One region of the Arthrobacter sp. Marseille-P9274 genome, then DNA from elsewhere that is predicted to be linked to it. Evidence: riboswitches for the same ligand, from Rfam matches in the RefSeq annotation. Region 1 holds a riboswitch; each other region holds the start of a gene.

Region 1 (10,266 bases):
CGTCCCCGGTCGGACCGGCCAAGCGGTGGCCGGCGGCGCGCAGCGCGGTGGCGGCGGCGGCGAGCCTGCTGCCGGTGGACGCATTCAGCGAAGCCAGGGCGCGGTGGCTGCGACCCAGCGCCGCCGGGTAGGGGCCGAGCACGTCCACGAGGCTTGCCAGCGGAAGATAGGCGCAGTGCCTGCCCCCGCCGTCGTTATTCTCCGCACTCTCCGTGGCCGGCGGCTCTCCGTCCGCGCGCACCAGCAGGCCCAGGTCGTGGAGTCGCCGGAGGTAAGGAACCGGCTGATCCGGGGCCAGCCCCTCGGGTGCGGCCAGCAACGGGGCCAGGCCGGCGGCGTCGGCGGCGGTGCCGGTATCGACGTCGGTGGCCAGGACCAGCGCTTCCAGCAGTTCCAGCTCGGGCCGGTTGAGCTTCTCCAGCGCGCGCTGCAGGCTGACGCGGGTGCAGGCGCGGGCGGCCAGGGCCGGGAAATCCGGAACGGGAGGGAGGCAAAGATCCGGCCGGGCAACGAACAGCTCCCGCAGCTGGTCGTTGCTGCGGGCCGCCAGATCGTGGGCCAGCGCCCGGATGGAGGACACCGTCTTAACGGTACCCGCAGCAGGCTCCGGGGGCCGCCGGTGCGTCAGAGGCTGCGGCGGCGGCGGATGTTGCGGATGACCATGGCGCCCATCAGCAGGAAGGCGACGGGGAAGCCGACCCAGGCGATGCCCACGAAGCCGGGCCAGGTTTCGGCGCCGAAGAGTGCTGCGATCAGGATGACAGCGAGGCTCACAATGCCGGCGGCGGAGATTACGGCGGCCAGCAGGATTACCGTGACGAGCAGCTTGCTGGCCTCGGAACTGCCGCCGGGCGGGGGAACGGGAGCGTGGCCGGACATGCCCATAACGCTAACAGCGGACAAGATGCCGGCAAAGTCGCAGAAGGGGCAGCCGGACAGGCTAATCTAGATACGGACTTCCCGTCTGCGACGGAGCCGGTGCAATAGCGCGCCGGCGGCCGGAACCCAGGCGGAGCAGCAAGGCAGCACCGGGCGAGAAGCCGGTGCATCAAACCGTAGAACGAGGTAGCTCAAGTGCCAATCGGCAAGGTGAAGTGGTTCGACACTGAGAAGGGATTCGGCTTCCTGGCCACGGACGAAGGCCAGGAAGTTTTCCTGCATGCCTCGGCCCTGCCCGCAGGGGTGAAAGAGGTCAAGGCCGGAACCCGGATGGAGTTCGGGATCGCCGAGGGCCGGCGCGGCGCGCAGGCGCTGTCCGTGCGGATCATTGACGCCAAACCGTCGGTTGCCAAGGCCACGCGGAAGCCGGCCGAGGACATGGCGGTCATTACCGAGGACCTGATCAAACTGCTCGATGCCATTTCCAACGGGCTGCGCAAGGGCCGGTACCCGGAGAAGGCGCATGCCGCCAAGGTCGCCGCGGTGCTGCGCCGTGTCGCCGACGACCTGGACGCGTAGTCTCCGAGCATGACCAATCCCGAACCGGAGACAGCCGCCGCGCCCGCCCCCAGGCGGCGCGTCTACCAGCGTGCGCCGAAGCTCGACGCGGTGCTGGCGGAAGCCATCGAGCGGGCACGCCAGGGCGTGCTGGAGATCGCCCCCGCCGACCAGGTAGGGCGGCACGTCAGTGCGGTGGCCGAGGGCGAGCGGCTGGTGGTGCATCGGTTCGAAGCGCGGGTCCCGGGATACGGCGGCTGGCAGTGGTTCGCCTCGGTGGCGCGGGTTCCGCGGAGCAAGCACGTGACCGTGTGCGAGGTAGGGCTGCTGCCTTCCGGGCAGTCGCTGTTGGCGCCGGACTGGGTGCCGTGGTCTGAACGCGTCCGGCCGGAGGAAGCAGCGGAGGCTCGGGAAGCCGAAGCGGCGGAAGCCTCGACCGATGCCGAGGCCTCCACTGAGGCTTCCACCGAGGGCAGCGCCGGGATTCCGGCACCCATGGCGCAGGACGGATCGGACGAAACTTCGGACGCCGCCGTCGTTAGCGAAGAAGATCCGGAGGCGCCGGAAGGCCGCTCCGGGGACAGCGCCGAAATGCCGGAGCATGGCTCCGAATCCGCGGCCGGACAGCCCGATGGCGAGGCTGGCGCCGCCGGGTCCGCCGACGAGGCACCGGAGGCCAACGGATAGCCACCTCGGCGTCCGAAATGAGTCCTGCAGGAGGAAGGGAAAGTGAGCTCGATGTTCCGATCCCTGCAGTTCTTCAACTACCGGATCTGGTTTGTCGGCGCCATCGTGTCCAACATCGGCACGTGGATGCAGCGGACCGCGCAGGACTGGCTGGTCTATGACATCCTGACGGCCCAGGACGCCGCCGCGATGGGCATCGTGATGGCGCTGCAGCTGGGACCGCAGCTGCTGATGGCTCCCTGGTCCGGTCTGATCGCGGACCGGTTCGACCGGCGGAAGATCCTGATGGCCACCCAGCTGAGCATGGCGTTGCTGGGGCTGGGCCTGGGGCTGATGGTCATCGCCGAGGTGGCGGAACTCTGGCACGTCTACGCGTTCGCCCTGGCCCTCGGCATCGTCTCATCGGTAGACGCGCCGGCGCGGCAGACCTTCGTCTCCGAGTTGGTGCGCGACGACTTCCTGCCGAACGCGGTGGCGCTGAACAGCACCTCCTTCAACCTGGCCCGGATGGTGGGCCCGGCCGTGGCCGGCGTCCTGACCGTGGCCGTGGGACCGGGCTGGGTGTTCCTGATCAACGCGGCGACCTTTGCCGCACTCATCGCGGCGCTGCTGGCCATCCGCCGCTCCGAGCTGCGGGTGCTGCCGCGGGCGCCGAAGGGCAAGGGCAAGATCCGCGAAGGCTTCCGCTACGTGCGCCACCGGCCGGACCTGGTGGTGGTGATGTGGGCGATCTTCATCATCGGCACGTTCGGCCTGAACTTCGCCATCTATATTGCGGGGATGGCGCGGACCGAGTTCGGCGGCCACGCCGGCGATTTCGGCCTGCTGTCCTCGGTGATGGCCGTCGGCTCCGTGGCGGGTGCCCTGCTCTCGGCCCGGCGCGAACGGCCGCGGCTGCGCTACGTTTTCGGAGCCTCGGCGCTCTTCGCGGTCACCTGCACCGCGGCCGCGCTGATGCCCAACGTCTGGCTCTTCGGGGCAGCCCTGGTGCTGGTCGGCGTCTCGTCGCTGACCATCATGACCAGCGCGAACGCCTATGTGCAGACGACAACCGATCCCGTGATGCGGGGCCGCGTGATGGCGCTGTACATGGCCATCTTCATGGGCGGGACGCCGCTGGGGGCGCCGTTCGTCGGCCTGGTCTCCAACCTTTGCGGGCCCCGGTGGGGGCTCGGCGTCGCCGCGATCTCCGGCGTCGTCGCGGCCTTGATCGGGCTGGTCTGGGCCTGGCGTGCGCGGCGGCTGCGCTTCGCGTATGACAGGGCGGCCGGGCGTCGGGTGCGCATCGTGTACCTGCCCCAGCGCAGCGGCTCGCAGCGCGGCCCTTAAACGGCTGAAGCGCCCCGTTGCCGGTGCGCTTCAGCCGTTGGTGCGGACGGCGTCAGCCGTTGAGCTGTTCCACGACGTAGTCGATGCACTTGAGCAGTGCGCTGACGTCCTCGGGCTCGATGGCCACGAAGGTGGCGATGCGCAGCTGGTTGCGGCCGAGCTTGCGGTACGGCTCCACATCCACGACGCCGTTGGCGCGCAGCACCTTGGCGACCGCCGCGGCGTCAATGCTCTCGTCGAAATCGACCGTGACGATGACATTGGAGCGGTGCTCGGGGTTGGCCACGTACGGGGTGGTGTTCTTCGACGCCTCGGCCCAGCTGTACACGCGGCCGGCGGAATCCGCGGTCCGCTCGGACGCGAATTTGAGGCCGCCGTTGCCGTTGAGCCACTCGATCTGGTTGTTCAGGGTGACCAGCGTGGCCAAGGCCGGGGTGTTGTAGGTCTGGTTCTTCAGCGAGTTGTCGATCGCCGTGGTCAGGCTCAGGAAGTCCGGCACCCAGCGGTCCGAGGCGCCGATCCGTGCGGCACGCTCCAGCGCGGCGGGGGAGAACAGGCCCAGCCAGATGCCGCCGTCGGAGGCGAAGTTTTTCTGCGGGGAGAAGTAGTAGACGTCGCTCTCGGCCACGTCGACGTCGAGGCCGCCCGCCGCGGACGTCGCGTCGATGAGGACCAGCGCGCCGTCGTCCGCGCCGGCCACCCGCTTGACGGGAGCGGCGACGCCGGTCGAGGTTTCGTTCTGGGCCCAGGCGTAGACGTCCACACCGGCCTCGGCCTGCGGCTCGGGCAGGGAACCCGGCTCAGACTTGATGATCGAGGACTCCGCCAGGAACGGCGCCTTGTTCGTGGCGGCGGCGAACTTCGAGCTGAACTCGCCGAAGGAGAGGTGCTGGGCCTTCTCCTCGACCAGTCCGAAGGCTGCGATGTCCCAGAACGCAGTCGCCCCGCCGATGCCGAGAACCACCTCGTAGCCCTCCGGCGCCTGGAAGAATTCCTGGAGTCCTTCGCGAACGCTGCCGACCAGGTTCTTGACGGGAGCCTGCCGATGGGAAGTGCCCAGCAGGTTGCGGCCGGCCTGCACCACGGCATCGATCTGCTCGGGGCGGACCTTGGAGGGGCCGGCACCGAAGCGACCGTCCTGGGGCAGCAGTTCTGCGGGGATGCTTATGGACTGGTTGTCGCTCATCTGGTCTCTTCCTGGCAGGCTACGGTGTTGACGTGAAGTTCGCCATTGAACGGTCTATATTCTGCCGTACCCTTCGGCCGGCCCGTTAACTGTTAACTACCGGGCGCCAGTCGCGCAGTCTGGAACCGGGGACGCGCGCGAGGCGGGACCCGGTTGACTGTCCAGTGCGGCAAACAGGCTAATCTGGACTGTGGGACAACGACGCCGGTGCGTCGGTTTGAGAAGCGGATTCCCGCCATCTGCGCCGAGGAGCAAGAAATAAGTGACTGATCTCATCGACACCACCGAGATGTATCTGCGGACGATTCTCGAGCTGGAAGAGGAGAACATCGTAGCCCTTCGGGCACGCATCGCCGAGCGGCTGCGCCACTCGGGTCCCACCGTTTCGCAGACCATCGGCCGGATGGAACGGGACGGCCTTGTGGTGGTCTCGGACGACCGCCACCTGGAGCTGACCGAGCACGGGCGCCAGCGGGCGGTCGAGGTCATGCGGAAGCACCGGCTGGCCGAGCGCCTGCTCGCAGACGTGATCGGACTGGAGTGGGCCTACGTGCACGACGAAGCCTGCCGCTGGGAACACGTGATGAGCGAGCGGGTCGAACAGCGTCTCTACGAGCTCCTGGGCCGGCCGAAGGAATCGCCCTACGGCAACCCGATCCCAGGCCTCGAGGCCCTCGGCGGGGAGCCCGCCGCCGAATTTGCCACCGGCATGGTGAACCTCAGCGAGGCCATGCGCGGCTACTCGGCGGAGCAGCGCGTGGTCATCGTCCGGCTGGCCGAGCCGATCCAAGTCGACCCGGAGCTGCTGCTGCAGTTGGAGGAAGGCGGACTCAAGCCGGGCGCCGAACTGCAGTTGGCCACGGTAGGAGAGTACATTTCGGTTCGTGTGCCGGGCATCGAGGGAGCCCTCGAACTTCCCCCGGAAGTCGCGGCGCACATCTTTGTATCCCTGAGCTAAGCCGGCCTTCGCCCTAGCCAGCAACGTTTAAATCCGTTATCCACAAGCTTGGATAACGGATTTATCACTTAGAGCTTTCTGCCCCTATAGTTGTTGCTTGGCGCCGATGCATTGGCGTTACCTGATCCGCAGCCGAACCCTGTCGGCGGACCAGCGTCTGAATCCGACAGGGGCGGAGGACCCACTACCGGCAGCGCCGTTCAGCTGCCTTGGGGTGAAGCCTCGTTTGTGTTCGGCACCTGCCGGTTTATCCGCTGATGCCGCATGCCCAGCGAGGCCGAGTTTCTTCTACTCGAACCCGACAGCTAACTTCGCAGGCTTCCAGGAGAGGGAAGACTGTTGTCAGAACTAAGAGCAACGGGACGGCGCCGTTCGGCCGCCCCCGTACCGGTCCGGCGGCCTCGCACCGCAGCCACCGGCCGCCGCCGCGCCGAGGTTGCAGCATCATCGAAGTCATCGGTCCGTGGTGCCGGCCACAAGGCCGCCGTTGCCGCCGCCGCCTCAGGCCTGGCGCTGACCATTCTGTTGCCGACGACAGCCGGCAATGCCACCCCGGGCCCGGACGTCGCCGAAGCCGCCGGAACGGGCGCCGTCGCGGTTTCCGGACAGCCGGTGACCGCAGCGGCCGGGGTTGAACTGCAGTTCCAGCGGACCGGCCTGAGCAGCACGTTCGACCCGGACGCGAAGCTCGAGCAGGTCATGGTCGCCGCCGGGGAGGACGCCAAACCGATCGGTAGCGAGGGGACGCTCTCGCAGCCGATGGACAGCATGAAGATGACCTCGCCGTTCGGCTTCCGGGTCAACCCCGTTACCGGCTACGCCGGGGAAATGCACACCGGCCAGGACTACGGGGCAGCCTGCGGCAGCCCGGTCTACTCCGCCGCGGGCGGCACCGTGACGGAAGCCGGCTGGGCCGGCGGCTACGGAAACCGCGTCGTGGTAGACCATGGCAACGGCCTGAAGACCACCTACAACCACCTCACCAGCATCAGCGCCAAGACCGGCGACAAGGTCTCCCGCGGCGACCTCCTCGCCCAAAGCGGCACCACGGGGAATTCCACCGGCTGCCACCTCCATTTCGAAGTTGTCGTGAATGGGGACATGGTGGATCCGAAGGGCTGGCTCTAAGCCATTGTCCGGGGCGCGGGATAGGGCGTTAGCCCATTATCGGCAGTAAAACCAAGCCTTTGCGCTTCGGTGTTTAATCTGTGCTGCACAGCTGGTTCCGTCGGCATTCCTCCGAGGTTTTGCCGCCCGCCGACAACTGTGGCGCAATTCACTTTTGATCGATTGTTCCCGCATTTTCCGGACGTCTGATGAAACGTTCCGGTGTGGGATGGAGCCTGTCGTGATCGTTCCGTCGCCGCGTTGTGATCTGAATGTGACTTATCTCCGGGGATCGTATATTCTCTAACTCGTGCCAAATCGCAGACATGATTTGGTGCCTCCGGATGGATTGCCGAGCTCTGCCACCGACCGGGGTCCGTTCGCATAAACATTCGCATGGCAGGGGCGGGGGAACCACTTTGTGGGTTTCAGTTGAAACCCTTGGGGTTAAGTTTTGGGCCATTCCGGATTGTTGACGGAATTCCCATGGCCGGATGACTCCCATCCGAACCCGACAGCTCACCTCGCAGGCATGGGGAGAGGTATTGATCGTGTCTAAGAACACTTCAGTCACGGGTCGCCATCGTGCCGTCCCCGTGCGCACCAGCCCGTTGGAGACGATCTCCAAGGCTGTTTCCTCGAACGCCGGTTCCATGGGCCGCCAGGCTGCCGTCATCGCAGCTGCGTCCGGCTTGGTCCTGACCGTCGGCGTTCCCGCCCAGGCCACCGCGATCCAGCGCGACGCCTCCGTCCAGGCAGCAGCCGCGGCTCCGTCCCGCATCCAGGTCGAGGCCGTCCAGGCCTCCAACGCTGCCGACATCGAGTTCGACCGCCCGAGCATCAGCTCCACGCCGGCACCGGTGGAGGAGCCGGAGCCGGTCGTTGAAGCTGTGTCCGAAGAGGTTGCGCCCGCCGAAGAGGCGCCCGCCGCGGAAGCCCCGGCCCCCAAGACAGAAGAGAAGGCCGCCAAGGCTCCCAAGGCCGACGTTGCCGCCAGCGGCATCGGTGCCGCACTGGTCGCCTCCGCCTACAGCCAGATCGGCGTCTCCCAGGACTGCACCGCGATGGTCGAGAACGCCCTGCGCTCCGCCGGTATCTCCGTCGGTGACCTCGCCCCGGCCCAGTTCTTCGCCTACGGCACCCAGGTCTCCACGCCCCAGCCGGGCGACATGATCTACTACGACGACGCCGGAGCCGGCGTTCCCCACATCGCCATCTACGTGGGTAACGGCCAGGCCATCCACGGCGGCTGGACCGGATACACCACCACCCTCGCCGACGCCTACATCGGCTCGGGCCCGGTCTTCATCCGCCCCAGCGCCTAAGCATCACCGTGAGCCGGCCGGTTCGCACAGCATCCCGGCCGGCCGTCACGAACAAAGGAACGCCGCACCCCAAGGTGCGGCGTTCCCTTGTAAATCGGTAGGGGACAGAAGGTTTAAGCGGCGGCCCGGGAGCCGCGTCGCCGGTCCGGCAGCCAAAAGAATTAGCGCAGCGCCGCGAATTGCGCTTACTCTAACTCTTGTCGGTGACGAATCATCATGGCCGGGCACAGCAGTGATCCCGCTGACCGGACGTGGTCGGACGAACAGGAATGTGCAATGCGCACACTCGTTCTGAACGCTGGATATGAGCCGCTGGCGGTAGTGACCTTCCGCCGGGCGTTGCTCCTTGTGCTCACTGGCAAAGCGAGCGTCATCGCCGAGGACGGGGATCCGGTGGTCGGGCCGAATGACATCCTGGGCCGTCCCTCCGTGATCCTGCTCAACCGCTACATCAAGATCCCGTACCGGCAGGACACCACGGTCACCCGCCGCGGCGTGCTGCGCCGGGACGGCTACCTATGCGCCTACTGCGGCAAGACCGCCAACACGGTGGACCATGTCAAGCCGCGTTCGCGCGGCGGCGAGGACAGTTGGGAGAACCTGGTGGCCTGCTGCCTGCGGTGCAACAACGCCAAGGGGGACCGCACCCTGAACCAGCTGGGCTGGCACCTGCGGATCGTTCCCCGCGCACCCCACGGCACTCATTGGCGGATCCGCGAACTCGACCGGCCCGCCCCGGCCTGGAGCGAGTTCCTGGACCGCAATCCGGCGGCCTGATGGATCGTACCTTCGACGCCGTCATCCTGGCCGGCGGCAGATCCTCGCGCCTGTCCGGCACGCCGAAGGCCCTGCTGCGGCTGGAAGGGAAATCGCTGCTGCTGCGGACCCTGGAAGCCGTCTGCCGCGCCCAGCGGATCGCCGTGGTCGGCCCCGGGGAGCTAGCCGGCGAGCTGGCGACCTTCCGCCGCGGCGCGGGCGCTCCGGAGGCCGTCTTGACCCGGGAGGACCCGCCCTTCGCCGGGCCGGCGGCCGGCATCGCGGCCGGCGTCGCGGCGCTGGACCAGGGAAGCGGAAAGGAGCACGACGGCGGGAGGCCGCGGGGGGCGGGCCTCACCTTGATCCTCGCCTGCGACATGCCCGCCGCCGGCCGGCTGCCCGAACAGCTGCTGGACGCCGTCGCCGCCGCGCCCTCCGCGCGGCTGTGGCTGCCCGTGGACGCCGGCGGAAGGATCCAGCCACTGGCGTGCTGCGCGGACAGCCGTGCGCTCCGGGAAGCACTGGCCCGGTTCACCGCGGCCGACCTGCAGGGACTTTCGGTCCGGAAGCTGATCGCGGACCTGCCCGCGGCCCGGTTCCCGCTGGCCGCCGCAGCTACCGATGACGTGGACACGTGGGAGGACGCCGGGCGCTTTGGCATCGCGCGGCCTGCGCCGTAGCCTGATCTAAAGATCGTGCCTAGCCCCGCCCGCCGGGGAGAACATCGGAGGACCGGATGGCCGCCGTCGAAGAGCAGCTGCAACCTTTTGTCGCCGAACTGCTCGCCGCCCTCGAAATCGAGGACACGCCCATCGACCTTGATTCGGTGCTCAACCTGGCCGGCGTGGCGGCCCACAGTGTGGTCCGGCCCGCGGCCCCGGTGACGACCTTCATCGTCGGCTATGCCGCCGGTTTGGCAGTGGCTACCGGCCAAGCCTCGCCGGAGGCCGCGATGCGCGCGGCGAGCCGGGTGGCAGACGAGGTGGCCCGGCAGCACGGCGGCGCCGGCGGCCCGGACCAGCCCGTGCGGGCGTGAGCGCCGAGCCTGACTCCGTTGCCTGGGCAACGGCCAGGGAGAAAGCCTGGTCGGCCGGCCGCGAAGCTCTTGGACAGGACCCCGCCGGGCCGGCCGAAACCGTCCCGCTGGAGCGGTGCCTGGGCCTGGTCCTCGCCGAGCGGGTGGCCGCGCAGCTGCCGGTTCCGCACTATGCCTCGTCCGCCATGGACGGCTGGACGGTGTCCGGTGCCGGGCCCTGGCTGCTGAAGCCTCCGGGCAGCGCCCTGCGGTCGGGCGAAGCGGCACCGGTTGTCACCGGTGGCCTGATCCCCGAAGGCACGGACGCGGTGCTGCGCAGCGAATACGGCGTGCTCGGAGAGCGGCACGGGCGGCCGCTGCTGGACCGTGCTCCGGGCGTTTCCGGCGAGGAACCCGCGCCCGGCCGGCACATCCGTCCCGCGGGCGAGGAGGCCGCCGCCGGGGA
Region 2 (10,266 bases), 1.1 Mb from region 1:
GCGAGCGTCTCGAACAGGCCGGTCTGGTGCCCGACACTCGTGAGCAGGGCGATCGCAGCCTTGTTGAGGATCTCCAAGTAGCTTCCCGCGGCGGCAGCCACCGCCGCGGGGTCAAGTCCGCTCCGGAGCTCCTCAAGGGTTGTTTCCTGATCGATGGTCATGGTTCTTTCCTTTACTGTAAGGACCTGCGTTACGGGACCAAGGTCCCGGAGGCAGTGGACTGCCGGAGTTCGGACAAGGCCTCGGTGCCCTGCCGCGGCAGCCCTTCTTCCTGTCCGGTGCGCGGCGGACGCAGCTGCCGCCGGGCCGCGAGCGCACCGTGGCGCAGGTACATGGCCAGCATGAAGGCGGTCGAAAGGATGTAGAAACCGTGCAGCGCCCAGATGGGACCGGCCGGGAGGCTGTATACGTAGACGGCATAGACGACGTTCCCCGTGTTGCTCAGCAACAGGTTCCCCAGGCTGTAGGACGCCAGGTCGCGGGTCCGCACCGCCTTGACGATCATGGGCATGACGCTGCCGGCAAAAATGACGGTAGAGACACCGCCGGCCAGGATCGCCAGATCGATATCCATCACTGCTGCTCCTTCACGCTGTGTGCACTTGCTGTGCACCATCAACGCTACGGAGCGGCCGAAACCGGCGCGTCGGGAGGATGCACCATTCCTCCGGCCGCGGGATGGCTCATTTCATGCAGGGCCGGCCGGCCTGCGGGCGCCCGCGGACTGCAGACCGTGCTCATGGGCCCAGGCGGCGGCCGCGGTCCGGGACGATACCCCGAGCTTGGCGAAGATGTTGGCCAGGTGCCGCCCGACGGTCTTCTGGCTGATGAACAGCGTCTGGGCCGTGTCCTTGTTGCTGGCCCCCGAAGCGATCAGTGCCAGCACAACGGCTTCCCGTTCGGTCAGGCCTCCGGGCAGCGGGGTCCGGTCGAAGCGCCGGATGTCAGGCGCCGCACCGAGTTCCCGGTAGATTGCGAGCGCCGTGGCCTCGTCGGCGTCGGCCACGGCCGGCTGCGACATGCCGCGGTGTGCCCGGGCGGACAACTCGTAGAGCCTGGCCGTCTCATACCGGGCCTGCAGTGCGCGGTATCCGGCGGCCGCGGACTGCAGCACGGGCAGGGCGTGCGCAAAGTCTGCCGCGTCGATCAGCACTTCCGCCCTGGCGTGGCCGGCCCACGCGCGGAAGCAGGCCGTGCCGAACTCGGCCGCCGTTTCCTCCAGCTGGGTGCAGAACCGCTCCGCTTCATCCCGCAGCCCCCTGGCCAGGGCGATGCAAACCGCCGACTCAAGCAAGCGCGCACAGGCCAGCCGGTCCCGGCCGCTCAGCGCCGAGCACAGCCCTGCCCAGGCCGCGTCGCTGTGCCCCGCCGCCTGCTGCAGCAGGGACTCCCCCGGCTGCGGTTCGGTGCCCAGCTCCCGGGCGCGGGCGTAGGCTGCCTGCGCTCCGCCGGTATCGCCGCGGAGCCGCCGGAGCTCGCCCAGCTGATAGAAGGCCTCGCCCGCCACCCAGTTGTTCCGGCCGACCAGCTCGGCGCCGCTGCGCTCGATGGCCTCCTCCGCCTCGCCCCAGCGGCCTTCCACACTGAGCAGCTGCAGCCGGTGGATGCGGCAGATGCCCGAGTAGACCACTTCCCCGTGGAACTGCTGGCACCACTGCTCCGTGGCACGGGTCCAGGCGCTCATGCGCGGCAGGTCGCCCAGTTCATGGCAGGCGTGGATCACCGTGCAGTAGATGTCGCCGGCCCATTCCGGCGGGATCATTCCGGCGAGCACCGGCAGCATTGCCTCATCCAGCTGCGCGAAACCGGACGCCGTCCTACCTGCGCGCAGATCGACCAGCCCGGACAGCACCAGCCCGAACGAGGTCAGCTCCGGTGCGCGGTGCCGGCGGGCCAGCTCCTGCAGCCTTGCCGCGGCCTGCGCTGCCGGTCCGTCGGGGCTGAAGTCGAAGGCAATCGAGGCGTCCAGGTACAGCAGGTAGCCCTGCGCCGGCCCCTCCGGCATGTCGGCCAAGATCCGTCGGGCCCGGCTGGCCCAGCCGGAGGCAATGACGAGGTCGCCCCGGATGAACCACAGCAGGCCCAGGTTCAAGGCCTTCATTGCCGCCTCGGCCGGCTCGCCGTCGTCCAGGAAGCGGTGGTACACCACCTCGGACAACGACAGCGATTCCCGGACCTCCCCCACCCACCAGGCGGCGCTGCCCAGCAGGCCAAGGTCCTGTGCAGACAGTCCGGAGAGCTCCTTGGCATGCGCTAAATCCCGGTGGGCGGCATACCAATCCCCGCGGGCGTACGCCGCCCGCGCTGTGTCGAGCAGTGCGTTGAAATTGTCCATGTTCGGACTCCATCTCAACGGTAGTCCCGGACGCGGGCATCGGTCGAGCGGCCGCCCTGCACCCGCATCTTAAGCAAGTACGACGACGGAACATGAGTTCCGCCGTCGTACTTCCGCCGCAGGTCCCGAGGCATGGCCCCGCCGGATCCTGGCAGCGAACCGTCATCAGGTCCGGCTAGCGGCTGCGTTCTTCATCGCGCCCGTCCAGGTGCGATCGGATCCAGCGCCAGTTCGGGTCGTCGACCGTCTCGCCGCGCACTGCCCGAAGCTTCCGCAGCGCTTCGTCGGCCGCTGCCTTGCCGGTACCGAACGACGGCGCGGGCACGGGGAGAATACTCGGGTCGGCCGTTCCGGTGGACGGAATCGGCTCCGCGGTCACGGACGTCCTCGCGCGCACGCTGCGTTCGGCCGGCTGGGTCCGTTCAGGCACGGACCGTTCAGTGGGGGTGGCGGATGCGCTGGGGCGGGGGCTCGCCAGGGCGGACGACGGCGTTCCGGCCGTGACCGTCGAGTCCGGCGTCGCGGTCGGGGCTGCCGTCGCGGTCGGGGCTGCCGTGCCTGCCTTGGCCGAGCCGGTCGCGGGGGCGGCCGTGTCCGGGGTCGAGCCGGTGGCCGGCGCGCCCGCAGCCTTCGACGTGCCCGCCGCCGCTGTACCGTCGCTGGTCGGGACGGGAGCCGCTTCCTCGGCCGGGCCAGCCTCTCCGGCGGCCGGCAGCTGCGGAGGGACGGCGCCGGTGGTCGGCTGCGCGCTGCCCTCGGCGGGGAGCGAGGCCGCCCCGGTCGAAGCCGCCCCGGTCAAAGCCGCCTTGCTGTCGACCGTGGGGCGGTCGTAGGCGGGCGTCGTGCTGCTGGTCGACGCCGCTACCGACCCCGTCGTCGTGAACGTCTTGGTTTCCGAATGGCTGCCCGCGGCGTCCGGTTCCGCCGGCTGGATCAGCGGAAGGACAACGGCGGCCGCCAAGCCGGTGGCGACGGCGGCAATGCCGGTGAACGCCACCGGTTTCCTAACGGCGGAAACCGAAGCCGCAGAGGAGGCTGCGGCGGCGCTGCGGCGGCCACGGGAGCGGCCGCCGGGCGGAACCGCGGAGCCGGCACGCCGGCGTCCGCGCGATGAGTGAATCTTCACGGGAATCCTCTCTACACGCCTGAGAAGTTAGCTGTCGGATTCGAGAGAGAGAGCATCCCGGCACGGCCGCCGCACAACAGGACGCTGCTTCGGCTGGCCGCACTTCACCCCAAGGCGCCGATGGCGCCGATGATGGTTCCTCCACCTCTGCCAGTGCAATTGAACGGACAGGTACGCTGGCAGAGTTCGGCGTGCGCACCAGGCCATGAGCCCATCCGGGGCATGGCGCCATCTAACGTATCCGCCGCGGATGAATCGTTACAAACCCGTGACATGTGTTCCTGCTCACGCACGCCCTGAGCAGGCAAAACGGTCGATCGCGTGCCGTAGGGAACGGTTCCTTCCCCCTAGCCTCAGGCCTCGGCACAGAGAAGCGCTCCGGGCAGGCTTCGTCCGGCTCCGGGCCGTTGCGCCCGCCGGATGGGATTACGCCGAGAGCACCGTCCGACAAGCCTTAGCCCTTTTCTTGCCATGCGTGGCCGGACTGCGGTGACCTTCCAGCGCCATTGCGGCCCTACCGCTGCGGTGAATCGTTTCGCAAAACGGTCTTTGGCCGTCATACTTTTCGCGGGGGAAGGCTTCGGGGGTTTCGACGCATGTCTCCTGTTAGAGATCACGCACTCGCCCAGGAGCATCATGAAGTCCACTCCCCTGCGCCGCGCCGCGGCCGCCCTCCTCGCCGCATCCCTGCTCGGCGCCTTCGTCCCCGGCACCGCCGTGGCGGCCCCCGCCCAGGTGCAGGTGGCAGCCAGCCTGGACAGGCCCGAACTGGCCTCTGCCGGCTACACCGGCTTCACCCTGGCCTGGGATGCTGTGTCCGGGGCCAACCGGTACGAGGTCCGCTATTCCATACGCTCCGACATGGCCGGCGCGCCGGTCATCGAGAAGGTCAACAGCCGCTACCTCGGCGACCTGGAGGACGCAACTACCTACTACATCCAGTACCGGGCGTTGTACCGCGAGCCCGGCAGCGACTACGGCGAATACGTCCGCTCCGCCTGGTCCCCGAGCCTGAAGGCGACCACGCAGGCCAACTACCCCGGCGCGTTCACCCCGCTGAAGGCATCGGGTGGGCAGGACAGCATCACGGTCTCCTGGAACCGGACCGCGGACACCACGCACTACACCGTGAAGATCGCCGACAACATGGCCATGACCTTGCGGCCGCGGACCTTCTCCAACATCACGGGCACCAGCCTGAAGATCACGAAGCTCACGCACGGCTCCCGGTCGTCGATGCCGAGCTTCATCCGGGTGTACGCGCACAACAAGACCTATAAGACCCGGCCCTCGGTCCGGCTGACCGCGTACCCGGCAGCGCCTGCCGTTGGCGGCAGCGAGCCGCTGAGCGTGGCCAGCCAAAACCTGATGTGCGCCAGCTGCAAGGTCACAGGCGCCCCGCACTGGAACACCCGCAAGCTCACGCACCTGAAGACCATCAAGGCCAAGAACCCGGACGTGCTCCTGCTCCAGGAGGCCATGAACGTCAACATCCCGGGCACCGCCAACACCAAGGCCATGACAGACTTCCAAGCCCGGCTGAAGACCATCGGCTACGCCCTGGACCGTACGCCGGAGAAGGCAGGCACCAAGCACTACTGGAACCGGATCGCGTACAAGGGCTCCAAATACACCCTTGTGAAGCGCGGCACCTTCGCCCTGCCGACCCCGGCAGGCCAGGACCGCCGCGGCGCCGCCTGGGTGGCGCTGAAATCGAAGAAGACCGGCAAGATCTTCTACGCGCTGTCCTTCCACGCCGACCCGAAGCTGCCGCTGACCGGCTCGGTGTCCAAGACCGCGGTCATGCAGACCATTGACCGGCAGATGAATGCAATCAACACCCGCAACCGTGCCGTGATCGTCGGCGGGGACATGAACAGCAGCTTCTACCAGCTGCCCTCCAACGCCCCGCACGAGGCCTTCATCAAGGCCGGCTGGACCGACACCGCTTCCTCGGCCGCCAAGACCGACTTCCTCTACCCGACGACCAACGGCTACCGGAAGCAGCAGACTTCGACGTTCGGGCGCATCGACTACGTCTTCACGAAGAACATCGCCGGCACCGTCTCCTACGAGAACGTTCTCGACATCGACGCCGCCGGCCGGCTGCGCTCCACGCCGGGATCGGACCACAACATGGTCCTGGCCAAACTGAAGCTGAAGTAGGCCCGGAGAGGACCTGGACCGGATCCGGTATTGCAAGCGGCGGCAGGCGCCGCCAGGCCCGCCCTGATCCGCCGGGCCGTGCTGCCTCTGCCCTCTGCCGGTATGTTCCGGAGAGGATGACTCTGGTGGACCGCTACGGCCCGGAGTATGACTGGACCATGAAAAGGTCGCAGCGCGGGGGCGGGCCCCTGGTGCCCCTGATCGGACAACTCCGTTCCTACGACCGCACCTGGCTGCGCGGCGACCTGATCGCCGGGATCACCGTCGCTGCCCTGATCGTTCCGAAGAACCTGGGGTATGCCGGCATCGCGGGAATCCCGCTGCAGAACGGACTGTATGCGGCCGCGGCCGGGGCGATTGCCTACGGCATCTTCGGCACCTGCCGGCAGATCTCGATGGGGCCCAGCTCGGGCCTGGCAGCGGTGGCTGCGAGCGCCGTGCTCGCCGCCGGCCTCACCAGCCCGCAGGATATTGCCTCGTTTGTCGCCGGAATCACCCTCGCATCCGGAATCCTGTTCCTGCTCGTTGCCGTCCTCAAAATGGGCTGGATTGCCCAGTTCCTCTCCCGGGCCGTGGTGACCGGCTTCCTCTTCGGCGCGGCGATCGACGTCGTCGTCGGTGAACTGCCGAAGCTCACCGGTACTAACGCCACCGGCTCCAATCCGATCCAGGAACTGGTCTCATGGCTGGGAACCCTGGGCGGGACGCATCCGGCGACGCTCGTCGTGGGCACGATTGCGCTGGCCGTCGTCTTCGGCCTAAGGGCAGTCGCGCCCAGCATTCCCGGCGCATTGGTCCTGGTCGTCGGTGGACTCCTCGCATCAGCGGTGTTTGATCTTGGGACCAAGGGCGTGGCACTGGTGGGACATGTGCCCAGCGGGCTGCCGTCGCCGCAGGTCCCGGACCTCCACCTGATGTGGGACAAGGTGGGCATCGTGGCAATCGCGGCCGTGGCGCTCGCCTTGATCGGCTTCTCCCAGACCGCAGGAGATGCGCGGGCCTTCTCCGCGAAGCACCACTACCGGATCGACATTAATCAGGAGTCAACGGCCCAGTCGCTGGCCAACACGGCGGCCGGCCTGTTCCAGGGTATGCCGGTCTCTACGAGCCTGTCGGCAAGCTCGCTGAACGACCACTCCGGGGCCAGGACCGGCCTGGCTTCCCTCACCTCGGGCGGCACGGTCCTGCTCACGCTGCTCTTCCTGGCCCCGCTCTTCTCGAACCTGCCGCAGCCGGTGCTGGCGGCCCTGATCATCGAAGCCGTCGTCATGGGCATGATGAACCTGCGCGAAATGCGGCGGCTGGCCCGGGTGCAGCGGTTCGACTTCTGGATTGCGGTCACCGCGATCGCCTGCACCGTCATCTTCGGCGTGCTCACGGGTGTGATCATCGGCATCGGACTTTCGCTCCTCTGGCTCATCTCCGTGGCCACCCACCCCGAGATGCCGGTCCTGGGACGCCAGCCGGGCACCCAGGTCTTCCGCGAAACCGACGGGCACCCCGGCGACGAGGTGCTTCCCGACATCGCCGTGGTGCGCTTCGATGGCGGACTCTTCTTCGCCACCGCCGACGCGCTGGAGGACCGCCTGCGCGAGGCCATTCAATCGACGCCGCGCCTTACCGGCATCGTGCTCGACTGCGAAGGGATCAACTTCATCGACTCCCAGGGCGCAGCCAAGCTGGCGGACGTTGTGCACCTGACCCGCGAGGCCGGCATCAACCTGCGACTGGCCCGGCTGAAGCCCGCCGTACGCGCGACGCTGGAGAGGGACGGTGTGGTGGAGCGCCTCGGCGCGCAGATGATCCATGGGAACATCCACCGGGCCGTGCAGGCGGAACAGGCTGCAGCCCAGCAGGGACGCGACGGCACGCCCGGCTGAATCCAGGTTGGAGGGCGGGCCGGCCGGGCAGCACTGCCGGAGCGTTCGGGTAAAGCGTAGGCTGGGCCTCAGACTGCGTTGCAGCGATGGAGAGCAGGATCCGCATGGTGACGGCGGCGACGATACTGGGAATCATCATCGTTTGGAGCGCCATCTCCAGGCCATTTGACCGCTATGGCGTCACCTCGGCCCTGTTCCTGACCGCCGCAGGATTCGCCGTCGGCGCGTCGACACTCGGCATGCTTGACATCACCCTGGAGGCCGAGGTGGTCGAGCGCGTGGCGGAGCTCGCGCTCGTGCTGCTGCTGTTCAGCGATGCCGCCCGGCTCGACCTTCGCTCGCTTCGCCAGGAACTGGGGTGGCCGAGCCGCCTGCTGCTGATTGGCCTGCCGCTCACGATGCTCGCCGGAATGTGGGTCGGAACCCTCGTTTTCCCTGGCATGGCGCTCGCGTCCGCCGCCCTGCTGGCCACGATGCTGGCCCCGACCGACGCCGCCCTGGGCCGGAAGGTCGTGGCGGATAGCGCCGTTCCGGCCCGTGTGCGGCAAGCCTTGGACGTCGAGAGCGGCCTCAACGATGGACTCGCCGTCCCCTTCTTCCTCGTCGCCCTTGAAATCGCCAACGCCGATCTCACGACCGGGATCACCGGGGCGGTCGTCAGCAACATGGCCGCCCAGATCGGCTGGGGACTCGCCGGCGGACTCGCAGCGGGAATCCTGGGCGGGCTGCTGTTCCGCACCGCAGACCGGCGGGGATGGATCAGCCCGGAGTGGCGACAGGTTGTGACGATGGCCGTGGCGCTGCTGGCCTACACCCTCGCGCTGACGCTCGGCGGCAGCGGTTTTATCGCCGCCTTCGTCGGCGGCATCGCGTTCGGGAGGGCTTCGGGCGCACGCGGATCGCAGGTTACGCTGTTCGCCGAGGAGTCAGGCGACTTCCTGGCCGCCGTAACCTGGATCGGATTCGGAGCACTGGCCCTAACCTGGGCCGTCCCGCACATCACCTGGCAGGTGATCCTCTACGCTGTGCTCAGTCTGACACTGGTGCGTATGGTCCCCGTGGCGATCGCCTTCGCCGGCCAGAGCGTGAAGGCCCCGACGACGGCGTTCATCGGCTGGTTCGGTCCGCGCGGCCTCGCCTCACTCGTGTTCGCGCTGCTCGCCTTCGAGCGCGGGGTTCCCGACGGTGAAGTCGTGTTCACGACCGCGGTCATCACCGTTGCGCTCAGCGTCATGCTCCACGGCCTCAGCTCGGTCCCGCTGGTCGCCCTCTACCACCGGTGGTACGAGGTCCACGCCGCCGTACATCCGGCAGCGGAAGAGGCGACGCCGGCGACAATGCCCCGCCGTCGGCGCCAGTTCCCCACCCTCGGTTCCGCCGGCTTCCACCGCGGTGGAAAACCGGGCTGAACCGGCATGCCTACTTCCGGGCATTACACGGTCCCCGGAAGCAGGGGCCAGCCGCCATTCGGCGTCATCGTCGCCTGCTTCTGCGCCTAGGCACTCGTCTCCGGCGGCCCGAGCATCCTCGAACCCCAGCGAGCTGTTCCCCACGAATGTGCGGCCCAGCGCAGTTGGCATCACCACGGCGGCCAGCCGTATCGGAGCAACACTGGGAACCTTCGCCCCCCATGGCCAACCTCATGTTTTCGGTCATGGGAGCCTTCGCCGAGTTCGAGCGCTCGCTTGTTAGGGAGCGACAGCGGGAAGGCATCACCCTGGCCCGCCAGCGGGGCGCCTATCGCGGCCGGAAAAAGACGCTCTCCCCGGAGAACGCAGTCGATCTGGTTACCCGCGCGGCCGCCGGTATCCCAAAGCCAGCGCTGGCCAAGGACTACGGCATCAGCCGCGGGACGGTGTACCAGTACTTACGCCAAGCCGCAGCGGCTCCAGCCAAGCAGCGTCATCGACATCTCTCCCGCCTGGAGCGTGAGCGAGAGCAGTCGAACTCATAGGATCCCGCTTCCGACTATCTCGAGTTTCGCGCTCGGCTTGTGGCTCCTGCTGAGTTCAGCAGTCCGGTAGGGAGGGCGGTGACTTCCCGACGCCTACACAAGCCACGGCCTTTGACACTGCAGTTCGGAACTCACGTCTGCGGCGGCCGGCTCTCTATTTCCGAGAGCCGGCCGCCGAAGATTCACCTATTGGACGGAAACTAGGCTGACCCCTTCCGATTCTTCACGGGCAGGTCCTTCAGACGCGCGTGCCGGAAAGCGGCGAACTCGTGATCGCGCCTGAGTTCGATGATCAGCGATGCTCCGAGCAAGGCGACGATCAGCGTGAAGGGCAGGGCGGAAAGCATCGCCGCCTGCTGCAGGGCGGTCAGGCCACCGACTACCAGCAGCAGGACAGCGCAGGCACCGGTGAGGCCTCCCCACATGACGAGCACGGGCTTGCCGGGATCCAGCGTACCTTTGGAGGAGAGCATGCTCAGCACGAACGTGTTGGCATCTGCCCCCGAGATGAAGAACAGCGCAACCAGGATCACCGTAGCAACGGCAGTGATCTGGACCAGAGGCAGATTCTCCAACATGGCGAAGAAGGCGGAGTTAATGTTCTCGGTGGTGGCCGCACCGACGCCGGCACCGTTCATGTCCATGTGGATGGCGGAGCCGCCGAAGATGGTGAACCAGGCGAAGAAGACCAGGCTGGGCACTCCGAGGACGCCGACGACGAACTGGCGAACCGTGCGGCCCTTGGAGATCTTGGCCAGGAACACGCCGACGAAGGCGCCCCAGCTCAGCCACCAGGCCATCATGA
Region 3 (10,266 bases), 120 kb from region 1:
CCCTGCTGGTGGTCGACGAGGCGCACGGGATCGGGGTTGCCGGCGGGGGCCGCGGCGCGGTGCATGCCGCAGGGCTGGCCGGAGCCGACCACGTGGTGCTCACGGCGACGCTGTCCAAGGCGCTCGGCGCCCAGGGCGGTGCCGTGCTGGGCTCCGGCGCGCTCCGCGGCCATCTGGTTAATACGGCCCGCAGCTTTATCTTCGACACCGGGCTGGCCCCGGCCTCGGCGGCCGCGGCGGCGGAGGCCTGCCGGATCATCGCGGCCGAGCCGCAGCTGGCGGGCCGGGTCCTCTCGAACGCCGCCGTCCTGGCGCTGGGCTGCGGCGTCCCGCAGGCAGCCGGCGCGGTGCAGTCCGTCCCGGGCGGCGATCCGGAGCGCGCCGCCTCCATCGCGGCGGAGCTGGAGGCGGCCGGCGTGCTGGTGGGCTGCTTCCGGCCGCCCAGCGTGCCGGACGGCATCTCGCGGCTGCGGCTGACCGCCCGCGCAGACTTCACCGCGGAGGAGACCAGCAGGGCCGCCGAGCTGGTCACGGCCCGGCTGGTCGCGGCCGGGCTGGCACCGGCGGTCCAGGCAGCCCAGGCGGTCCGATGAACTTCCACGTCGTCACCGATCCGGCGCAGGTCCGCGAGGTCATGCGCCGCACGGAAGATTTCCTCCCGACTAACGCGCTCACCGCCGTCGTTCCCTTGACCCCGGCAGCGCTGCGCATCCTCAGCCGCGCCCGCTTCGCGCTGCCGCCGGTGCTTGCCTCCGCGACCGGCGAGGCGCACCTGCGCGTGCGCCGCCTGGTCGCCGGCTTCTTCACCCCCGCGAAGGTCGCAGCGGTCACTCCCCGGGTGCGCGAGCTGGCGCAAAAGCGCTGCGCCGAGGCCGCAGCGGCGCTGCACGGCGGGCCGGTCGACCTGGCGGACGTGGTCGCCAAGCACGTCCCGCCCGTGGTGATGGCGGAGCTGATCGGAACCGGCCTGCCGGATCTGGACACGCTGAAGCGCTGGAGCCGCGACTCGCTGGAACTGTTCTGGGGCTGGCCGGACGCCGACCGCCAGCCGGCGCTGGCCGGGAGCGCCGCGGAGTTCTACACCTGGCTCCGCGGCGAAGTCGCCGCCGCCCGGGGCACGGACACGCTGTTCGGCGTGCTGGATCGCGCGGGCCTCAAGCCCGCCGAAATCTGCTCGCTGGGCTACTTCCTGGTGATCGCCGGGCAGGAAACGACCGCCCAGCTGATCGCCACCACGCTCTACCGCACGCTGCAGCACCCGGACCGGTGGCAGCTGCTCGCGGCCGGCGGTTCCGCCCGGGACCTGGTTCGGCAGGTGCTCGCGACCGAATCATCGGTCCATACCTGGCGCCGCGCCGCCGCCCGCGCCACCGAGCTGGACGGCACCATGCTGCCCGCCGGAGCCGAGATCGTGCTGGAACTCAGCGGCCACCACGCACCCGACGCGGGTGGAACGGCCTACTCCCTGGCGTTCGGCCACGGGCTGCACCGGTGCCTCGGCGCGAAGCTGGCCGAGCTGGAGACCACGCTGGTGCTCGAGGAGACGGCCCGCGCGCTGCCCAGGGTGCGGCTGCACGGGCGGGACCCCGCGTGGCTGCGCCTGCTGTCCTTCCAGAGCCCGCATACCGTCGTCGTCCGGCAGGAGCCCGAATCCCCATGACCATCCCTACACACTCCGCCGCACAGCCCCTCGACCCGGACATCGCCACCGGAATCCGGGGGCTGCCGCGCATCATCTTCGTCACGGGCACGGACACCGGCGTGGGCAAGACCAGGACGACGGCGGCGCTTGCCTCAGCCCTGTCCGGTTACCGGGACGGGACGGTGGCGGTCTACAAGCCGGCGCAGACGGGCGTGGCTCCGGATGAGCCCGGCGACATCGACGAGGTGCGCAGGCTCTCCGGCGTGGACCGGGTCTCGGAGGGCGTCCGGCTGCTCCACCCGATGGCCCCGCCCGCGGCCGCGCGCCGGGAAGGGGCGGTCCTGCCCGGCCTGGACGACCACGTCCGGCGCATCCGGGCCGAGGCCGAAACGGCCTCCCATGTGCTGGTCGAGGGCGCCGGCGGGCTGCTGGTCGAGCTGGACGGCGAAGGGCACACCCTGGCGGACCTGGCCGCCTGCTTCCCGGACGACTCGGCGACCATCGTCGTTGTCCGCAGCGGCCTGGGAACCCTCAACCACACGCTGCTCACGCTCGAGGCCCTGCGTACCCGAAAGCTGCCGGTGGCCGGCCTCGTGATCGGCTGCTGGCCGTCCGATCCCGAACCCGTTGAAACGGACAATCTCAAATTTTTCTACGGTCTTAATACCCCCTTCCTTGGTGCCGTACCGGCGGGAGCATCGTCCCTAGTCAAGGCCGACTTGCTCGATCAAGAACCAACTGTGGATGAACATAATGTGAATGTGACGTTGTCCACAACTGCCCGGATCCGAGTTGGTGGTTACCAAACCGTTATGTAGTGTTATCGAAGCGTCGGGCCCCTACCCGGCCAGCTCGAGTGGATTGCCTAACTCTGCCACCACAATTCGAGCCCCGTTCAGTAACCGCTGGCAGAGGCGGGGGACCCAAGTTTTTCGGGCTTCCATGAAGCCCTTGGGGTTAAGCCGAGGAGTACGTTCCGTACTGCTCCACGGCCGGGTGACTCCCATCCGAACCCGACAGCTCACCTCGTAGGCATTGGGAGAGGCACAACTGTGTTCACGAACAATTCGGCGCGCCACCGCGCTACTCCGGCCCGCAACTTCCTCATCAGCGAGGCCACCAAGTCCGTTTCCGCCAACGCTGGCAAGGTCGGCCGCGGCGCCGCCGTTGTCACCGCCGGTGCAGGCCTGATGCTCGGTGCGGGCATGCCCGCCGCCAACGCCGCAGGCAGCGCCCCCGACCACTCCGCCGCCTACGTGGCGCCGGCCGGTGCCGCCGAAGCCGCTGCTTCCGAGGCCCCCGCCACCTCCCACACCGTCAAGCCGGGCGACACCCTCGGTGCCATCGCCAGCCAGCACGGCGTGGCCCTGGAAGACGTCTTCGCCGCGAACGGCCTGGGCATGGATTCCGTCATCTACCCCGGTGACGTTATCGCCCTCTCCGGTGCCGCCGCCGACGCCGCTCCGGCTGCCCCGGCCCCCGCCGCCGAGGCCCCCGCTGCCGAGGCTCCGGCCCCGCAGGTCGAGGCCGCCCCGGCCGGGAGCATGAACGTCTCCCTGGCCAGCGCCGAGATCTCCCCGGCTTCCGCCACCTCCGGCCTGGCCGGCATCGCCAAGTCGATGGTCGGCACCCCCTACGTCTGGGGCGGTAACACCCCGGCCGGCTGGGACTGCTCCGGCTTCACCAAGTGGGTCTACGCCCAGGCCGGAATCGACCTGCCCCGCACCAGCCAGGCCCAGGCCGCTGCCCTGACCCCGACCAGCAACCCGAAGCCGGGCGACCTGGTGTCGCAGAACGGCGGAAGCCACATCGGCATCTACCTCGGCGGCGGCAAGATGGTCAGCGCCCTGAACCCGGGCGACGGCACCCTGGTCCACCCGACCAGCTGGATGAGCGTCGACGGCTACTACACCGCCGGCTAAGGCCAAAGCTTCCCGGGCCGGCCCTTCCCCCATCGGCCGTCCCGGGATTACGGAGCCGCCCCGCAGGAGTCATTCCTGCGGGGCGGCTCCTTTTAACTTCGGAACCCGGGAACGGCTCATGCCTCCGCGGGCTGCTGGAAACCGGCACTCCCCCGGGGTGGCCGGAAATCGCCTCGGCGCCTGGCGGACCAGGCGTTCCGGTTCCCCCTTCCGAGGGAGCCGATCCGCCCGTCCGGGGGATCTCCGGCGGCCGGCGCGCGGCCAGACTCAAGCCATGACTACTTCACCCGCACCATCCCCTGGTCCCCTGCCGCCCTCTGGTCCGCCGACGGACGCCGGCTCCGGACGGCCCCGCCGCCTCTCCGCGCGTGCCATGCTTTCCGCCGCCCCGCTGGCCACCGCGGTAGCCGCATTCGCGTACGCCGCCGCAGCCTTCGCCGTCGTTCTCTCCGGCCAGAAGCTGCCCCTTGCCGACCCCGCCGTACCGGTGGAACTGGCCCCGCTGAACGGTCCGCTCGGCGAGGTGCTCAGGTACCTGCTGCCCGCCGCCGCCGTCCTCGGCGGCGGGCTGGCGCTGGCGGTCCACGTACGCCGGCGCCCGGGTCGGCTGCTCGCCGGTGCCGCCGCCGGGTATGCCGTCCTCTATTCCGCTGTGGTCCTGCTGCTCATCGTGGACACCCGGCTCCTGACGATGCTGGGCTACGGTCCCGTTCCTGCTGGTCCTCGCCTTCACTGACCCGGCGGCCCTGCCGGAGGACTACGGCTGGCCGATCGTTGGGCACCAGCTCGTACTGCTGGCCGGGATGGCCCTCTGGGGCATGACCGCCGCCGCCGGCCTCCGCACGTCCTCGGGCGCGTGCCTGCGCTGCGGCCGCAGGGACGGCGGCCTCGGCTGGTTCACCGCCGGCGCCGCCCGCCGCTGGGGTACGCCCGTGACCCTCGCCGCCGCGGCGGTTCCCGCGGCCTATGGAGCCACACGGTTCGCCTGGGCCGCCGGAATCCCGCTCGGGATCAGCCCGGAATTCCTGGCCATGATGCAGGAGACCGGCATGGTCTACGCCGGCCTCGGCCTGGCCTCGATGGCGCTGCTGGGGACGCTCCTGACGCTGGGGCTCATCCAGCGCTGGGGTTCGGTCTTTCCCCGCTGGATTCCCTGGCTGGGCGGACGCCGGGTGCCGATCCTGCTCGCGGCCATTCCGGCCGGCCTGGTCTCCGTCGTGGTTGTCCCGGCCGGCGCCACCTACCTGAGGATCTTCACCTCGGGAATCTCCACCGGCATCCCGTTCGATGCGGTCAACTGGGCCACAGGCGCGCCCACCCTGCTCTGGGTCGTGTGGGGCCCGCTGCTGGCGGCTGCCACGCTGGCCTACTACCTGAAGCGGCGCACCGGCTGCCCCCGCTGCGGGCGCGAAGGCTGACCGGGTGCGGGAGCATCCTGTCGGCGGGATAGGCAAGAATAGGGCCATGACCGAGTCGCGCCGCCCAATGGCACGGCGGGCAGGGCTGATCTTCAGGCACTTTGTGTTCATGATGATCGGCGCCCTGCTGGCCGTGCCGTATTTCGCGGTGTTCATCTGGGCCACGCAGCTGGCGGCGGTGAGTGCCGGCCTGGCGTCGTTCGCCTTCGCGATCCTTTTCGTCCTCCTGGCCGTCCCCGCGCTGCTGTCCGTGACGCGTGAACTCGAGCGCACGGCCGTGCGTGAGCTGCTGGCGGTGGACCTGCCCGGCCCGCCGGGCGTGTCCGCCCTGCCCGGCAGGCCCGGCTTCGGCCGGCCCTGGCGCGGCGCGGCCTGGTACCTGGCCCACCTGTTGTCCGGGTCCCTGCTGCTGCTCGCCCTGGTGGTTGCCGGCCCCGTGGTCCTTTCGATCACCTTCTCCTGGGTCGCAGGGCGGCGGCAGGCCGTCGCGGAGGTGGCCGCCGCCGTCGTCCCCTTTGCGGATACGACGGCGGCCGCCCTGTGGGCGGTCGGGCTGGGTCTGGCCGTGCTGTTGTTCACGGTGTTGACCGGCAGCGCACTGCCGCACTGGGCCCGCGGCCTGCTCGGGCCCAGCCCCAAGGAGCGGGCCGTTCTGGACGAGGAGCGCGCCCGGGACGAGGCGCGGCGGAACGGACTGGCCCGGGAACTGCACGATTCGGTCGGGCACGCGCTGACCGTGACCACGCTGCAGGCCACGGCAGCCCAGGGCCTGCTGGCACGGGATCCCGCGGCAGCGGCTCGCGCCATGCAGGCCGTCGCCGAGACCGGCCGGACGGCCCTCGCGGAACTGGACCGCGTCATCGGCATCCTCCGGTCGCCCGTCCCCGAGGAACCCGCCGCCGGCCTTGAGGAACTCCCGCTCGTGCTCGCCCGTCTCGCCGGCCAGGGCCTGGAGGTGGAGCATGATCACGACGGCGAGGGGCTCTCCCGACTCCCCCGGGACGTCTCCGCCGCCGCGCTCCGGATCCTGCAGGAGGGCCTGACCAACGCCCTGAAATACGCGCACCCGACGCGGGCCCGGCTCCGGATCCGCGCCGACGCCGGCACCCTGCTGGTCCGGCTCAGCAACCCCGTGGCCGGGCGGCCTGTGGCTTCAACCCAAGATGCCGCTGCCGCGCCGGTACCTGCGGACGCCCCCTCCGCTGCCGGGGCTCCCCCTCCGGCCTCCGCCGGGGGCCGCGGCCTCGACGGCATCCGCGAACGCGCTCGGCTGGTCGGCGGGACCGCGCACGCCGCCATGGCTGACCGGCGGTGGATCCTCGAGGTCAGGCTTCCCGCTCCCCCGACACTTGAGCCCGCGGCCGTGAGACGGGCGGCAAACGCCGCCAACAGGAGTGACCCGCATGAGTGACCCGATCCGCATCCTTCTCGCCGACGACGAACCCCTGATCCGCTCCGGCCTGTCCGCCATCCTGTCCATGGAGGAGGACCTGGCCGTCGTCGGCGAAGCCGGCGACGGCGCGGAGGTCTGGACCCAGGTACGGCAGCTGGAACCCGACGTCGTGATGATGGACGTCCGGATGCCGCGGATGGACGGCATCGAAGCCACTGCTCAGCTCGTGGCCAACTCAGAGCGGCTCAACCGGGTGCCGCGGATTCTGATCCTGACCACGTTCGAGAGCGACGACTATGTCTATGACGCACTCAGGGCCGGTGCCGATGGCTTCCTCCTCAAGCGTGCTCGCCCCGACGAGCTCATCCGCACCGTGCGGGCCGTGGCGGCGGGCGAGTCCATTGTCTTCCCGGCCAAGCTGCGCGAACTCGTGGCCGGCAGGCAATCCCGCGGCCAGGGCGTTGCGGCGGGCGGACCAGCCACCGGGCAGGACCTCGTGTCGCGGGCGGGGCTCAGCGCCCGCGAAGCCGAGGTCCTGCGGCACGTGGCGGAGGGCTGCAGCAACCAGGAAATTGCCGCGCTGATGTTCCTCGGCATCGAGACCGTTAAGAGCCACATCGGCTCCATCCTGGCCAAGCTCGGTGTCCGGGACCGGACGCAGGCCGTCATCGCCGCCTACGAGTCCGGGTTCATCCGTCCCGGCCAGTAGCAGCTCTTGGTGCAGTCAGCGGAGCCGGGCCCCGGATAGCTACGCTCGGTCGGCCAGATCCGTATGCCCTGATTCGCGCGCACAGTGGGCGCAGCAGAAGATCTGCCCGCCGGCCTCCACGCCGTGGCCCAGGATCCGGCAGCTGCAGTGCGCGCAGGTCGGCGCCATCGCCTGGACCGCGCATTCGAAACTGTCGAAGGTCTTGGTCTCCGAGCCCTTCGTGATGGTGAAGGTCTTGTCGTAGGTGTTGCCGCAGGTATCGCAAGTCGCCATGATCAGGCTCCCTCTTCGATCGCGCCGGCCATCGGAGCCGCCGGCTGCCGTTGCCATATCCGGCACGAGCCAACTTACTCGCTGTCGCGCCAATTGCAACGTCCTCGGCCGGCCCCGCGGGTAAGGTGAGCTCCGTGGACCTCGTGACCATCGCCGTCGAACTGTACGCGCTGATGCCCGATGAGTTCACTGCGGCCCGGAACGCGAAGGCGAAGGAACTTGCCGCGGCCGGCGAGAAGGAGCTGGCCAAGGAGGTCAGGACGCTTCCGAAACCGTCCGCGGCGGCCTGGCTGGTCAACATGCTGGTGGCGCGGCGGCGCGAGGAAACGGACCAGGTGCTGGAACTGGGGGCGGCGCTGCGCGAGGCGCAGGAGGAGCTGGATCCTCGGCAGCTGAAGGAGCTCGGCCGGCAGCGTCACCAGGTGCTGGCCGCCGTCGTCAAGGAAGGTCGTTCGCTGGCCGGGGAACTCGGACATCCGGTCAGCGAGGCCATCGGTACCGAGGCAGAGCAGACGCTCCGGGCGGCGATGACGGATGCGGACGCGGCCGCCGCCGTGGCCAGCGGGCGGCTGGTCCGGTCCCTGACCGCCAGCGGGCTGGAGCCGGTAGAGCTCGACGGCGCCGTGGCAGGGCCGCTGCCCTCCGTGCGTTCGGCGCGGACCGGCCGACCGGCGAAATCGACCCGGCCCAAGGTGGTCGAGGAGCCGGTTACCGCTGGGAAACGGCGAACCGACCGGGCCGAGCGCGCCGAGCAGCGCAAGGCCGAGGAGGCGGCGCATGCCTCGCAGCAGGCCCGCGCGGAACTGGAGCGGGCCGAAAGGCGGGTGGCCAAGGCCGAGGCGGACGTGGAGAAGGCGCAGCATCGGCTCCAGGACGTGGAAGCGCGGCGGGAAGAACTGGCCGAAGAGCTGGCGGAGCTCAAGAACCGGATGCGCGACCTGGACAAGGACATCGCTGCCGCGGACCGGGAGGCGGATATTGCCCAGGGGGTCCAGGACGAGGCCGAGGCTGCCCTCGGCAAGCTTCAGGCCGAGGCGTACCGGGCGCGGAAGCGGCTGGACCAGCTCGGCTGACGCTAGTTTTCGCCGTTCTCCGGATCTTCAGCATTCTCGGCCGGCTCGGAATCCGCAGACTCGTCCGCCTGCTGGGAGGAGCCGGAGCAGCTCTGGCTCAGCTGCCGGACGGCTTCGGCGGGAACCTCGTCACCGGCCTGGGCAACCTGGTTGAGCGGCCCGGTGATGGACTCCGGCGCGCCGGCGGCCTCGGCCGCCGAGACCAGGCCAGCGAGGAACTGCTGCTCGGAGGCGCTGACTGCGCCGTCCTCGAGCACGCCGCAGATCTGGCCGGTCACTTCCTGGACGGCGGCGTCGGCGATGTCATTGACGGCCTGGTTCGCGGCGTCGGAGGCGGCATCCTCCACGGCGCTGCAGCCGGTGGCTAGGAGGGCGAGGGGCACAAGGATCAGGGCTGAGTAACGGCGCATCGTTGACCAAGCCTACCCGTCCGGGCCGGGAAACCCGGAACGGTGCACCCGCAGCGCAGGAGCCGTGCCGCCCGGCTCAGTGGGCCGGCGCGAGTTCTTCCGCCGGTGCCGCCGCCTGCGGCTGCCGGACGAAAAGGCCCGCGACGATGCCCAGCACCGAGATCACCGCGCCGCACAGGAAGGCGGCATGGATGCCCCCGGCCAGGGCGTGCTGCTCCCCTGCGCCGGCGGCCGCGAGGGCGGCCGACTGCAGCGTCATCACGGAGATGAACAGGGCCGTGCCGGCCGCACCGGCCAGCTGCTGCACCGTGCCGACCACCGCGGAACCGTGCGAATACAGTTCCGGCCGCAGCGACGCCAGCGCCGAGGTCAGCAGCGGCGTGAACGTCAGTCCCAGCCCCACGCTCAGGCACACGTGCGCGACCAGCACCAGGAACACCGGCGTCGTTTCATTCATCATCGCCAGGCCCCAGAACGCCAGGCTAACCAGGATGGACCCGGGCAGCACCAGGATGCGGGCGCCGCGGGCGTCGTAGATCCGGCCGACCACGGGCCCGAGCAGGCCCATGACCAGGCCGCCGGGCAGCAGCAGCGCACCGGTGGCCAGCGGATCCAGCCCGAGTACCGACTGCAGGTAGATCGGCAGCACGATGATCATGCCGAACAGCGCCATCATGAGCACGACGACCGTCAGGATGGAGATGGTGAAGGAGCGCGAGGCGAACGTGCGCAGGTCCAGCAGCGCCCGGTCCGCGCGCTCCAGCCGGCGCTGCCGGAGCACGAACAGCAGCAGTGCCACCCCGCCCACGACGAGCGGCAGCCACGCAGGCACCGTTCCCCCGCCGTGGGTCGCTTCGCCGAGCTGGCTCAGCCCGTAGATCAGGCCGCCGAAGGCGAAGGCCGACATGATGACGGACAGGACGTCGATCGGCTTGTGCTTGGGCTCGGTGACGTTCTGGATGCGCAGCAGGCCCATGGTCAGTGCGGCCAGGGCGATCGGCAGCACCAGCCAGAACATCCAGCGCCAGTCAAGAATGCTAAGGATGAAACCGGAAATCGTCGGGCCGATGGCGGGCGCCACGGAAATGACGATCGAGATGTTGCCCATGACCTTTCCCCGGGACGACGGCGGCACGAGCGTCATCACCGTGGTCATCAGCAGGGGCATCATGATCGCGGTTCCGGTCGCCTGGACCACCCGGCCCGCGAGCAGGACCTCGAACCCCGGTGCCAGCGCGGACACCAGGGTGCCCAGGCTGAACAGGCTCATCGCGGCGGCAAACACCGGCCGGGTGTTGAAGCGCTGGAGCAGGAAGCCCGTCACCGGGATCACGACCGCCATGGTCAGCATGAAGGCAGTCGTCAGCCATTGCGCCGCACCGGCCGTGATGTCCAGGTCCTCCATCAGGCGCGGCAGTGCCACACC

The links. Region 1 has a riboswitch for cyclic di-AMP ahead of OC550_RS12705 (M23 family metallopeptidase). Riboswitches for the same ligand answer to the same signal wherever they lie in the genome.
Region 2: another riboswitch for cyclic di-AMP. It lies ahead of OC550_RS07395 (hypothetical protein); the one in region 1 lies ahead of OC550_RS12705 (M23 family metallopeptidase).
Region 3: another riboswitch for cyclic di-AMP. It lies ahead of OC550_RS12140 (LysM peptidoglycan-binding domain-containing C40 family peptidase); the one in region 1 lies ahead of OC550_RS12705 (M23 family metallopeptidase).

The regions. Positions count from the first base shown of each region.
Region 1 is NZ_CAMPOV010000001.1:2,741,902-2,752,167, reverse strand. Features, by position in the region: gene OC550_RS12740 (helicase-associated domain-containing protein) at 1-580, opposite strand, end outside; gene OC550_RS12735 (hypothetical protein) at 625-879, opposite strand; gene OC550_RS12730 (cold-shock protein) at 1,075-1,458, shown strand; gene OC550_RS12725 (DUF3027 domain-containing protein) at 1,468-2,124, shown strand; gene OC550_RS12720 (MFS transporter) at 2,176-3,453, shown strand; gene serC (phosphoserine transaminase) at 3,506-4,639, opposite strand; gene OC550_RS12710 (metal-dependent transcriptional regulator) at 4,902-5,597, shown strand; cyclic di-AMP (ydaO/yuaA leader) riboswitch at 5,718-5,932, shown strand; gene OC550_RS12705 (M23 family metallopeptidase) at 5,937-6,725, shown strand; cyclic di-AMP (ydaO/yuaA leader) riboswitch at 7,047-7,251, shown strand; gene OC550_RS12700 (C40 family peptidase) at 7,256-8,029, shown strand; gene OC550_RS12695 (HNH endonuclease) at 8,306-8,806, shown strand; gene OC550_RS12690 (molybdenum cofactor guanylyltransferase) at 8,806-9,465, shown strand; gene OC550_RS12685 (DUF6457 domain-containing protein) at 9,522-9,821, shown strand; gene OC550_RS12680 (molybdopterin molybdotransferase MoeA) at 9,818-10,266, shown strand, end outside.
Region 2 is NZ_CAMPOV010000001.1:1,625,831-1,636,096, forward strand. Features, by position in the region: gene OC550_RS07380 (class I SAM-dependent methyltransferase) at 1-161, opposite strand, end outside; gene OC550_RS07385 (hypothetical protein) at 191-574, opposite strand; gene OC550_RS07390 (helix-turn-helix transcriptional regulator) at 689-2,335, opposite strand; gene OC550_RS07395 (hypothetical protein) at 2,511-3,461, opposite strand; cyclic di-AMP (ydaO/yuaA leader) riboswitch at 3,464-3,663, opposite strand; gene OC550_RS07400 (endonuclease/exonuclease/phosphatase family protein) at 4,098-5,627, shown strand; gene OC550_RS07405 (SulP family inorganic anion transporter) at 5,753-7,507, shown strand; gene OC550_RS07410 (cation:proton antiporter) at 7,594-8,916, shown strand; partial or broken gene OC550_RS07415 (helix-turn-helix domain-containing protein) at 9,135-9,461, shown strand; gene OC550_RS07420 (BCCT family transporter) at 9,662-10,266, opposite strand, start outside.
Region 3 is NZ_CAMPOV010000001.1:2,620,578-2,630,843, forward strand. Features, by position in the region: gene OC550_RS12125 (8-amino-7-oxononanoate synthase) at 1-593, shown strand, start outside; gene OC550_RS12130 (cytochrome P450) at 590-1,660, shown strand; gene bioD (dethiobiotin synthase) at 1,657-2,460, shown strand; cyclic di-AMP (ydaO/yuaA leader) riboswitch at 2,520-2,691, shown strand; gene OC550_RS12140 (LysM peptidoglycan-binding domain-containing C40 family peptidase) at 2,695-3,564, shown strand; gene OC550_RS12145 (hypothetical protein) at 3,839-4,300, shown strand; gene OC550_RS12150 (hypothetical protein) at 4,368-4,982, shown strand; gene OC550_RS12155 (sensor histidine kinase) at 5,029-6,393, shown strand; gene OC550_RS12160 (response regulator transcription factor) at 6,386-7,084, shown strand; gene OC550_RS12165 (hypothetical protein) at 7,124-7,357, opposite strand; gene OC550_RS12170 (hypothetical protein) at 7,492-8,430, shown strand; gene OC550_RS12175 (hypothetical protein) at 8,433-8,840, opposite strand; gene OC550_RS12180 (MDR family MFS transporter) at 8,917-10,266, opposite strand, start outside.